Regions from separate parts of the Gordonia sp. NPDC058843 genome, predicted to be linked through region 1. Evidence: riboswitches for the same ligand, from Rfam matches in the RefSeq annotation. Region 1 holds a riboswitch; the other holds the start of a gene.
The links. A riboswitch is a leader RNA that binds a small molecule or an ion and turns the genes downstream of it on or off. The one in region 1 is predicted to bind cobalamin.
Positions count from the first base shown of each region.

Region 2: linked by a shared signal. The riboswitch ahead of ACFW3F_RS22190 (FecCD family ABC transporter permease) and the one ahead of ACFW3F_RS05700 (ABC transporter substrate-binding protein) in region 1 are both predicted to bind cobalamin.

Region 1 covers NZ_JBHYNC010000005.1:135,298-141,313, reverse strand. Annotated here, with positions in the region: gene ACFW3F_RS05710 (ATP-binding cassette domain-containing protein) at 1-965, opposite strand, end outside; gene ACFW3F_RS05705 (ABC transporter permease) at 962-1,936, opposite strand; gene ACFW3F_RS05700 (ABC transporter substrate-binding protein) at 1,944-3,554, opposite strand; cobalamin riboswitch at 3,565-3,701, opposite strand; gene ACFW3F_RS05695 (TetR/AcrR family transcriptional regulator) at 3,768-4,361, shown strand; gene ACFW3F_RS05690 (flavin-containing monooxygenase) at 4,342-5,931, shown strand; gene ACFW3F_RS05685 (GMC family oxidoreductase N-terminal domain-containing protein) at 5,928-6,016, shown strand, end outside.
Region 2 covers NZ_JBHYNC010000049.1:9,460-15,475, reverse strand. Annotated here, with positions in the region: gene ACFW3F_RS22200 (ABC transporter substrate-binding protein) at 67-1,104, opposite strand; gene ACFW3F_RS22195 (ABC transporter ATP-binding protein) at 1,152-1,982, opposite strand; gene ACFW3F_RS22190 (FecCD family ABC transporter permease) at 1,979-3,058, opposite strand; cobalamin riboswitch at 3,106-3,287, opposite strand; gene ACFW3F_RS22185 (L-lactate dehydrogenase) at 3,436-4,389, shown strand; gene ACFW3F_RS22180 (excalibur calcium-binding domain-containing protein) at 4,526-4,798, shown strand; gene ACFW3F_RS22175 (YoaK family protein) at 4,866-5,567, shown strand; gene ACFW3F_RS22170 (DUF2786 domain-containing protein) at 5,578-6,016, shown strand, end outside.

The DNA.
Region 1 (6,016 bases):
CCGACGAGGGCCAGGGTCTCCCCCCGCCTGACCTCGAGGGCATCGATCTCGACGAGCGTCGTCCCGTCCGGCGCCGCCACCGTGAGACCTGAGACCGAGATCGGGTTGCCGACTGTGGCATCCGAATGATCCGGCGCGCCGCGTGCCGGCCGCCGGGAACGCTTCCGCGGACCACCCGGCGCCGGCTCGACCATCCGGTCGACGAGCAGGTTCACCGACACCACCAGCGCTGCGATGCAGGCGGCAGGCAGGACGACCGGCCAGGGGGTCAGCGCCATGCCACCCTTGTTCTCGGTGACCATCAACGCCCAGTCCGGTTGCGGCTGAGTCACTCCGAGGCCGAGGAAGCTGCCGGCGGTGACCAGCGCGATGGTTCCCGAGACCCGAATTCCGGCGTCGGCCAGCAACACCGGTCGCAGATTCGGCAGCACCTGGGCGATCGCGATCCACCGCAGGGTCTCGCCCCGGGAGATCGCGGCCTCCACGAACCCCGCGTCCATCAGTTCGATCGTCGCCGTCCGCACGACCTTCGCCACCCACGGGATCGTGGCTACTCCCACGGTGAGGCACACCGCGACCGGCCCCTTCCCCATCGTCGTCGCGATGACGACGAGCAGGAGAAACCAGGGCAGGACGGTGATGGCATCCACCGGGCGCATCACCCAACCGTCGAGCCCCCGCGAGATCCCCGCGGTGACACCGAGCAACACGCCGAGCAGGTACGACACCGACAGCGCGACCGCGGTCATCAGCACCAGCCGGTAGCCGCCGTGCAGAATCCGCGACATCACGTCGCGTCCGACGAAATCGGTACCGAGCCAATGAGTCGACGACGGTAGCTCGAACGGCACCGATGCGGTCGCGGTCGGCGAGAACGGTGCGACGAAGGGCCCGAGCACGATGACGATCACGAGGACGGCCAACACCACCGCGGGGCCGACGAGCCGGCGGGATCGGTCAGTCATGAACGCCTCCGTCCGATGACGGCACGCGCAGCCGGCGACGATCCGAGCGCCACGAGGTCGGCGAGAAGGTAGACGAGGAGTCCGTACGCGGCCAGCAGCACGGCCACCGACTGCACGAAGATCAGATCGCGTCCGGAGATGGCCCGCAGGAGTTCATGCGCCACACCCGGATACGCGAACACGATCTCGATGACCGCGATGCCGCCGACGAGCCCGACGACAGCTCCGGCCAGCGGTTGGACCGACGCCGAGATCGCGTTGGGTGCCGCATGGCGCACGACGAGACGGAACTCGCCGACCCCGTTCGCGCGTGCCGCCGAGATGTACGGCGTGCGCATCGTTTCCGCCATCTGCGCACGGACGAGTCGCACGGGATGCGGCGCGAGCCCGATGAGCAGGCACATCACCGGCAGTACCAGCACTTCCGGACGGTCGAGCGCCGAGGTGCCTGCCGGTACGAGCGAGACCGCGGGCAGCACACCCATCCCGATCGCCACCCAGGCGATGAGTACGACCCCGACCACGAACGCCGGAACGGATTCCGCCGCGAGCGCCGCGGTACTGAGCAACCTGTCCCATCGCGAACCCGGCCGCGCGCCGGCGGCCACGCCGATCGCCAACGCCACCGGCACGAGGACGACGACGGTGACGACAGCGAGCACGGCCGAATTCGCCAGGCGCCCGTCCAGGATCTCGGCGACCGGGCGGCCTGAGAGCTGCGAGACCCCCAGGTCGCCGGAGAGGAAGCCACCCGCCCACTCGACGAACCGCACGAACGCCGGACGGTCCAGTCCCAACTCGGCCCGCAGCGCGGCCACCTGCGCCGGATCCGCCTGGCCCGCGGCACCTCTCGACATCCGGGTCGTGGCCGCATCACCCGGCAGCAGTTCGAACAGCACGAAGATCGACACCGCCACCACGACAAGCACGGCCAGCGCCCCGGCGAGTCGGCCCGCGACATACCGCAACACGGCTCGCCTAGCGCTGCTGGAGCCAGGTGCCCGTGAAGGAGGCCCACTGTCCGGTGCCGGGGACCCCGTCGGTGATGCCTTGCACGGTGTTGCGAACGCCCGTCGGTTGCAAGGCGAAACTGTGGACGAGGTAGCCGCTGTCGTTCCAGAGTTCGTCCTGCAGTTCCTGGTACAGCTCCCCGCGACGAGCCGGATCCATCTCGGCGCGAGCCTGGGCGAAGGTCGCGTCCCACTGGGGACGGCGCCATCCGGTCGCGTTGGCCGGCGCATCCGAGGTGAGAGTCTGCCCGTAGAAGTAGTCGAGACTGTAGTTCCACCAACCGGATTGGGTCAGCGGCTTGGACCCGACGACCTGGGAGAAGTAGGTGTCGCCCGGCTCGACGGCCAGGTTCACGGTGATCCCGGCGGCCTTGGCCTGCTCGGCGAACAGGGTCGCCGACTCCAACTGGCCGGGACTGACGTCCGCGGTGTGCAGGGTGACGACGAGGTTCTCCTTGCCCGCCTCCCGAAGCAGGCGTCGAGCCCGTTCCGGGTCGTACGACCGTTGCGGCATGTCGGCGTAGAACGGCGCACCCTTGCCGTACAGGTCGTTGCCGACCTCGGCGAAACCGTAGTACACCTTGTCGACCATCGCCTGCCGGTCCACCGCCAGTTTGAGCGCCTCCCGCACTCGCGGATCGTCGAACGGCGCGAGGTCGGTGCGCATCGTGAACGAGCTCATCGTGCCCACCGGCGGCGTGACGAGGTAGACGTCGGACTGCGATCGCAAGATGTTGCCCTGCGCCGGGGACAGTTCGTAGACGACGTCGGCCTCCTGCGAGCCGAACGCGTTGAACCTGGCGTCGGCTTCGGCGACCTGGAGGATCTCCAGCCCCTCGAGGTGCGGCCGCCGATCCCAGTGCTTGTCGTTACGGGTCAGCACCGACCGGTCACCCGGCGACCACGACTGCAGGACGAACGGGCCGGTCCCCACCGGAAGCGAGGACGGCGTGAATTCGGTTGTACCGTACTTGATCACGTAGACGTACCAGCCGGCGAGGACCGAACCGAAGTCCGCGACAGGCTCTTTCATCGACACCACGACGGCGTGGTCACCGTCGGGGCGGGTGCGGGAGAAGTCGATGATGTCCAGGTCGCCGGCCGACGGTTTCTCCTCGTCGAGCATGCGCTCGAGACTCCACATCACGTCGCGGGACGTGAACGGTGAACCGTCACTGAATTCGACGCCGCGGCGCAACCCCATCCGCCACTGGGAGCCGTCAGCGTTCGGTTCCAGGGACTCGGCGAGCCGATAGTCGAGGGTGAGATCGTTGTTGTAGTCGACGAGGTGATCCCACACCGCTTTGGAGAGCGCTCCGCCGGCCGAGTGGCCGACGACGTGCGGGTCGAGCACATCGGCGGTCGCCGAGGTCCCCGCGAAGACCACGCGGAGCGTGCCGCCCGGGACCGGGGTGCCCCCGCTCGGGGCGCCTGCCGGGCTCGGCCGGTCGGCACAACCGGTGAGAAGCCCCACCGCACCGAGTCCGGCCAGGCCGGCGATCCCGCCGGCTCCGCGCAGCAGCCCGCGCCGGGTGAATACGGGAGCTGCGTGCGCAGCTGTCGATCTTGAATTTTTCATGTCCATCCTCGTGGGTCGCGAAGACGCAAGCGATCTGGCTTCCCGATCGAGGTCGGGTCACAGTTGCGGGACAGCCCCGGATTCTCACCGGGTTCCCTTGCGTCTCGGACATCGTACGGAGTGGACAATCACGACATCGCACTTGCCTGCCAGGTCGGCGACTTATACGAAAACTTACAAGCAGTCCGGACTGTTTGTGCTATCGTCGCCGATGTGACCGAGCCCACCCGAGCCCCGCGCCGACGCACGCAGGCCGAACGCACCGCGACCACGCGTGCGCTCATTCTCGACGCCGCGGTCGATGCCCTCGTCGACGTCGGTTACGCAGCCACCACGACGCAGGAGGTGAACCGCCGCGCGGGCATCTCGCGGGGCGCGCTCCTGCACCACTTCCCCACCCGGGAGTCCCTGGTGGTTGCGGCGGTTGGGCACCTCGTCGAGCGTCGTCTCGCCGAGATCCTGTCCCGTCCGCGCACCGGTGACGAGGGATTGGAGATCCTCATCGAGGCGTTCAGCGGCCCGCTGTTCGACGCCGCACTCGAATTGTGGGTCGCCGCCCGGTGCGATGTCGGCCTGCGGACCGCGATCATCCCGCTCGAACAGCAGGTGTCCGACGCGCTCGCCGTGGGTTGCGCCGAGTTGTTCGGCGACCGATACACCACTGCCGAACTCGAGCTCTCCATCGAACTCGCCCGCGGTCTCGCGGTCTCGCGCATCCTGCGATCGCCAGACGCCGACCGCGCTCTACTCGACCATCTCCTGCCCGTCTGGAAGGAACTGCTGACCCATGACCGAACTCAGTCCTGATCCCCTGCGTCCAAGCACGTTGCCGCAGCGCGTCGATGTCCTCGTCGTCGGCGTCGGCTTCGGCGGACTCGCCGCACTCCATCGGCTGCGTACCGACCATCCACAGCTGCAGACCCTCGCCATCGAACGCGCGGACGGCGCCGGCGGCGTCTGGCGTGAGAACGACTACCCGGGTGCGGCCTGCGACGTTCCGACGTCGCTGTACTCCCTGTCGTTCGCGCCCAACCCGGACTGGTCCAACACCTACGGTCGGCGCCACGAGATCCACCACTATCTACGTTCGGTCGCAGCCGATTTCGCCGACCAGATCCGGTACAACTGCGCCCTGACCTCGGCGCGCTGGGACGGTACGACGCAGCAATGGGTCGTGGCCACGACGAATGGCGAGATCCGCTGCCGCTATCTGGTCGCAGCACCGGGCGCACTGTCGGAGCCGGGGCTGCCGCCGGTCGCCGGTGCCGACGAGTTCACCGGCACCGTGTTCCATTCCGCCCAGTGGGATCACTCGCACGATCTCCGCGGTCGCCGTGTCGCGATCGTCGGCACCGGCGCGTCGGCGATTCAGATCGTGCCCGAGATCGTCGACGAGGTCGGACATCTCACGGTCTTCCAGCGCACACCCGCCTGGGTCGTACCGCGTATGGACCGCAACATCGGCACGCTCGAACGCGCGCTCTATCGCCGCGTGCCCGGTGTCCACCGACTCGTGCGGCGGATGGTGTGGACCTATCGCGAGGCCTACGTCCTCATGATGGCCCGCAATCCCAAGCTGCTCCCGATCGCCAAGACCATCGCGCTGGCACAGCTGCGGATCCAGGTGCGTGACCGCGCGCTGCGTCGCCGGCTCACCCCCGACTACACCATCGGGTGCAAGCGAATGCTGTTGACCAACAAGTGGTTCCCGGCGTTGCAACGGGAAAACGCCACCGTCACCGGGGCCATCACCCGCCTCACCGCGCGCGGCGCCGTCGACGACGCGGGTCGGGAACACGAACTCGACACGGTTGTCTTCGCGACCGGTTTCACGCCGACACAGCCTCCCATCGCACACGCCATCACCGGCCGCGACGGCCGAACCCTCGCGCAGGCATGGGCGGGGTCGCCGCGCGCCTACCGCGGGGTCGAGGTGCACGGCTTCCCGAACCTGTTCTTCCTGTACGGGCCCAACACCAACCTCGGGCACAGTTCGATCGTGCTCATGCTGGAGCCCCAGGCCTACTACATGAGCAAGGCCATCTCCGAGCTGTCGCGCAACGGTCATTCGGCCTTCGAGGTCACCGAGTCCGCGCAGGAGAGCTACAACGCGGACCTGGACCCCGAACTGGAACGGACCGTGTGGAATTCCGGCGGATGCTCGAGCTGGTATCTCGATTCCACCGGGCGCAACTCGGTCATGTGGCCGAAGTTCACAAGCGACTTCCGCCGGATGATGTCGTCGTTCGACCCCACCGACCACCGTTTCGACGACGCGATCCCCGTCGCGGCCGCACCCCTCGACCGATCCGACACCACTTCCAGCGCAACTGAATCCGACACCGAATCCGACACCGAGAGGACCGTCGCACCGTGAGTTCCAACCCTGTCCCCGAACACTACGATGCCGTCGTCATCGGCTCCGGTTTCGGCGGTTCGGTCGCGGCCCTGCGACTCACCGA
Region 2 (6,016 bases), on a different contig from region 1:
AATGTCCGTGGGGCGGCGGCACAACAATCGCCGCCGCCCTACGCGTTCTACAGGGCGTCCCGCGACTCACTCCAGCCAGTTGTTGCCCCCGAGGTCGAGTTGCGCGACGTCGAGCGACGGCGTGATCCCGGATTCGGGTGCAAGGCCATGATTCTCCAGGACATTGCGCATGATCTCGGCGGCGTCGATGTTCAGTGGGCTCGACACCCACATCGCGTACGGAAGGTTCACGAATCGGTTCTCGCGCACCGCCTTCAGGTTCCGGCTCGCCGGGTTCGAGCGCAGTGCGGCGATCTTCTCCTCGACCGACTGGCCGGGATAGTCGACGAACACGATGACGTCGGGGTCCGCGGTGGTGAGGCGCTCCCAGCTGACGGCGGTCCAGGTGTCCTCGATGTCCTCGGTCGCGTTGCGGGCGCCGGCGGCGTCGATGATGCCCTGCGGGCCGCCGAAGGATCCGGAGGAGAAGATGGTGTCGGAGACGCTGTCGAACACAAAGACCGTGGGTTTGTCGGCGGGCTGCGGTGCCGCGCGCAGCTTTTCGAGGCGATCGCCCACCTCGTCGGCCGCGGCGGCGCCCTGGTCGGGATTGCCGGTGATGGTGCCGATGTTCCGCAGATCGGTGTCGAGCGCGACCCACGGGTCCATGGTGCCGCGCTGCGCCTCACCCTCGACCTGCCGGCACGCCTCGGACTGCTGGTACACGTCGATGCCGTGCGGGGCCAGGATCTCCGGCGTGATGCCGCGCGACTCGCTCATTCCGTAGTTGTATCCGGCATACAACACCTGGGGTTTCGCCGCGACGATGTTCTCGAGCGTGGGACGTTCGGTCGCGACCTCGTTCAGTGTGTCCACTTGAGGTCCGTACTCGAGCCGGAGGACGTCCTTGTCCCGGGCGAGCGCACTCACGGCCACCATCTTGTCCCGGGCGCCTGCCGCCAGCGCGATCGCGATCATGCCGCCGTCGTTGACGAACAACCGGTCGAGAGGCTGTGGGAATGCGACATCTGCGCCGCAGTTGGTCACGGTCACACTGCTTTCCGACGCCGCGGAGCTGTCGGTTCCACAGGCGGTGGCGGCGCCGAGCGTCAGGGCGGCGACCATGATGGCAGCGGGGGTTCGGAAGGTGTGCGTACTCAGGGGATTTCCTCTCACGGGATGTCTTTCGTCAGAGCTCGGGGAACAGAGGTGGTCGGGGAGTTCAGCAGGAGGTGGGGCAGGCCGGTGGACGGATGGGTGACGACGGTCCCGGAGACCTCGAAGACGTCCGCCAGCAGATCCGGCGTCAGCACCTCGATCGGTGGTCCGTGCGCGACCACTCCACCGTCGGAAACCACTGCGACGGAATCGAAGTGACGGAGGACAAGATCCAGGTCGTGCATAGCCGCGAGGACGGTGGCGTCGAGCTCGTCGAGGATCTCCATGAGCCGCAGACGCCACGCGGCGTCCAGATGATTGGTCGGTTCGTCGAGCACCAGGATCGGGGTCTGCTGCGCGAGTGCGCGGGCGAGGACGACGCGGTGTCGTTCACCGCCGGATAGCTGGGTGCATGCACGAGAACCCCAACCGTCGAGGCCGACCTGTGCCAGAACGTCACCGACCACCGTCGAATCGTCGGAGCTCCCGGTGGACCACGCCGACCGGTACGGGGTCCGGCCGAGGCCGACCGCTTCGGCGACCGTCAGTTCAGCGGACGGTTGTTCCTCTTGGCCCACCACCGCTATCGACATCGCGCGGCGTCGGGACGGGATGTGATGCAGGTCGTCACCGCCCACCTCGACGGTGCCTGCGACCGGACGTTCGAGACCGCACAGCGTGCGCAACAGGGTGCTCTTGCCCGCACCGTTGGGACCGACGATGGCCAGTCGGGTGCCCGCCGGCACGTCGAGATCGACGTTCCGCAGGATGACGCGACCGCCCCGCCTGCAGCCGAGCGCGTTCGTGCGCAACGCCATCGACTCGACTCGTGGTGAACTCGTCATGAGCCACCGCCGAACACATACTGGCGTCGGCCCATGAGGAACAGGAAGATCGGCGCGCCGATCAGACCGGTCACGATGCCGAGGGGCATCTCGCGTGGCGCGGCGGCCACCCGGGAGATGACGTCGACCCACACCAGGAACAGTGCGCCGCCGCAGACCGCCACCGGCAGCATCGCCCGGTGGGTGGCGCCGACCAGAAGCCGGGCGGCATGCGGGACGATGAGACCCACGAAGCCGATGCCGCCGGCGACGGCCACGAGCACGCCGACCAGGACGGCCTGAATCCCGAACAGCGCGTTGCGCATCGCCCGCACCGGGACGCCGAGTGACGTCGCGGTGTCCGTGCCGGCCGCATAGGCGTCGAGCCAGGAGTGGATGGCGAGCATCGCGATCACGGTGACCACGACGACCGTTCCGGCGATCTGCACCTTCGCCCAGGTGGCCCCCGCGACGCTGCCCAGCATCCAGAACATCACGTTGTCGGCGGCGTGCGGGTCGGCGGCGGTGAACACCAGTAGTGACGACAACGCCATGAACGCCGACGACAACACCACTCCGGACAGGATGAGCCGCAGTGCGGTGAGCCCGCCCTGTGCGCGAGCGACCAGATACACCGTGACGGTGGCGGCGAGCGCACCGAGGAGCGCGCCGCCGGAGAGCGCCCACACCCCGAGGCCGGTGAGCACGCCGAGCGTCATGACGGCGGTGGCCCCGACGGCGGCACCGGCGGACACACCCAGCAGGTAGGGCTCGGCGAGCGGGTTGCGGACCAGGGCCTGCATGAGCGCACCAGCCAATGCGAGCCCGGCTCCGACGAGCGCGGCCAGGACGGACCGGGGCAGGCGGAGATCCCAGATGATCACGGCGTGCGCCGAGTCGAGTTCCGCTCCGGTCACGCGACCGATGACGGTGTGCCACACGTCGCCGACGGGGATGGTCTCGGCGCCGAACGCGGTGGCCAGCGCGATGCTGAGGAGGGTGAGGACGAGCAGTGCTGCGGCTAGCGGCGTCGACGGGAGTCGCCGAACCGACGATGCGGTGGCGATCTCGGTCGTGCCGTCGGTACGACGGGACACGGACTGGTACGGCCTTACGGTCTGGGTATCTGTGCGCGAGATACACGGTGGACTCGAGCGAGAGCGGCCGGTATTCGGACTCGGGTTCGTCCGGAGCCGACGCCTTCCCGGGTCGCCCCAGTGGCTTGTGCCGAATCCGTCCCCCATACCGCTGCGCGCCAGTCCCGGATTCGCACCGGGTTCCCTGACACCCACGTGTGCGGGTGTGACCGTTCTCGCGGCTGAACCTACCAGCAACGATCCGCGACACGTGAGCCAGATGTCGCGAGCCGTGGCTCTGGGCGCAACGATGCGCGACATCAACCCCGCAGGTTTCCTACCGCCCCCTTTAGGCTGAGTCCAGACGATCGATGACCCCGACGCGGAACGGTGAACCGATGGACGTACGAGACACGAAGCTGGCCATCATCGGGGCGGGCGCGGTGGGCACCGCGATCGCGTATTCGTCCCTGATCCGGGGTGTCGCGCGGACGATCGCACTCCTCGACATCGACGCCGCCAAGGTGACCGCTGAGGTGCTGGACATGTCTCACGGGCTCGAGTTCGTCCCGCGTGCGGACATCATCGGGTCCGACGACGTGTCGGTGTGCGCGGACGCCGACGTGGTGGTGTTCACCGCCGGCGCGAAGCAGAAGCCCGGTCAGTCGCGCCTCGAATTGGCCGAGGCGACAATCGATCTGACGCGTGCCATCTTGCCGGGGGTCCTCGCGGTGGCCCCGGATGCGATCTATGTGATGGTCACCAACCCGGTCGACATCGTCACCTACGCGGCCCAGGAGATCAGCGGATTGTCGCCCAGTCAGGTCTTCGGTTCGGGCACCGTTCTCGACTCGTCGCGACTGCGGTTCCTGCTCGCGCAGCACTGCGGGGTCGCGGTGCAGAGCGTGCACTCCTACATCGCCGGCGAGCACGGCGACACCGAGATCCCGCTGTGGAGTTCGGCGACGATCGGTGGGGTACCGCTGACGTCGTGGAAACCGCTCCCCGGTCGACCGGCGCTGGATGCCGTTGCGCGCGAACGTATCCACCACGAGGTGGTCCACGCCGCTTACACCATCATCGAGGGCAAGGGGGCCACGAACTATGCGATCGGTCTGGCGTCGACACGCATCGTCGAGGCGATCCTGAACAACGAGCACCGGGTGTTGCCGGTATCGACGCGCACCGACGGCATCGAGGGGCTCGACGGTGTGTGTCTCTCGCTGCCGACGGTGGTCGACCGCGGCGGCGCGCAGACACGGCTCGATGTCCCGTTGTCGGAATCAGAGCGAGCGGGTCTGCTGGCGTCGGCGGAGACGCTGCGCGGGATGCAGGCGCGGTTCGGGTTCTAGGGGGTGGGCTCCGAGACCACTGTGTCCATCGGCCGGACCAATCTTCACGATGAGTGCGACTTTCGACGATGCGACCCCGTACTGTCACCTCGTCACGATGAGGTGTCGGGGGACACACAGAAGAAGGTCAAGCACGATGCGTTGCTCACGAAAGATGGTCCTCGGATTCCTGGCTGCGGCGTCCATGACGATCGCTCCGCTGATGATGGCGGCACCCGCCTCGGCGGCGACCGACTACGCCAACTGCTCCGAACTCAACGCCGACTATCCGCATGGTGTCGGCAAGACCGGAGCCGTCGACTCGACGTCGGGTACCCCGGTCACGACCTTCACCGTCGACGACGATCTGTACGACGCCAACACCGAGAGTGACCGCGACAAGGACGGCATCGCCTGCGAGAAGCGCTGAGCGCGATCAGCCGCTGACGAGGCCGCCTCCCTGCGACGGTCCGGGGCGCGGCGTTAGATTCGTGCCCATGGCGGCTCCACGCGGCAGATACCCGGGCAGCGGACACATCGACGTCACGATCGCGGCGTCGCTGCTGTTCCTGGCCGGGTTGATCGACGCCATCGCGTTCTTCGTGCTCAAGGGCAGCTTCGTCGCCTTCATGTCCGGCAACTCCACCATCATGGGAGCGTCGACGGCGGCCGGACGGTGGTCCGCGATCGCCGTCGTCGGCGGGCTTGTCGTGGCTTTCTTCGTCGGAGCCGTGGGCGGCGGCGCGATCAGTCGCTGGGGCGGGAAGCAAGCTCCGGTCTTGGTCCTGGCCGCCGTGACCGCCACCCTTCTCCTGGGCACCGTCGTCGCGCTCACCGCATCGCCGACCGCCGGGATGATTGTCGTGGCGATGGCCACCGGCGCGATCAACTCGGCGCTCTCACACTCGTCGACGGTGCAGGGCGGCCTGACCTATGTCACGGGCACGCTGGTGAGATCCGCGCACGAACTCGTCGCGTCACTGGGCACCGATCGACCGTGGGCGTGGCTGGCGGTCTTCTGGATGTGGCCGGTGTTCGTGCTCGGTGCGGTGTGCGGGGGATTCGCGGAACAACAGTGGGGAGTTGCCGGGCTGTGGGCCGGGGTCCTGATCGCCGCCGGCGCCCTGGTCCTTCGCGTCGCCGAGACGTCGTCCCGAGGCAATTCGCGGTCGGATGGAACCGATCGGGCCGCTGGATAGTCTGAAACATATGCGCGACGACAAGCTGCTCACCCGGATCTCGGCACTTCTCCGTCAGGCGGAGAACACCGACAACGAGCACGAGGCCGAGACCTTCATGCAGGCGGCCCAACGGCTCGCCACGGCTTCGTCGATAGACCTGGCCGTGGCACGCGCCCACGATCCTTCCGCGCGCAAGAAGGTCACACCGATCAGCCGCCAGATCGCCATCGGCGAACCCGGTAAGCGCGGACTACGCACTTACGTTCAGCTGTTCGTGGCGATCACGGCCGCCAATGATGTGACCGTCGACGTGGCGAGCAACTCGACATTCGTTCTCGCCTACGGCTACGAAGCCGACATCGACGCGTGCGAGGCGCTCTACACCTCGCTGATCGTGCAGATGGTCGCGGCCAGTGATGCCTACCTGCGGTCGGGGGCCTACAAAGGCGAGACGTTCGCGCGGGTCG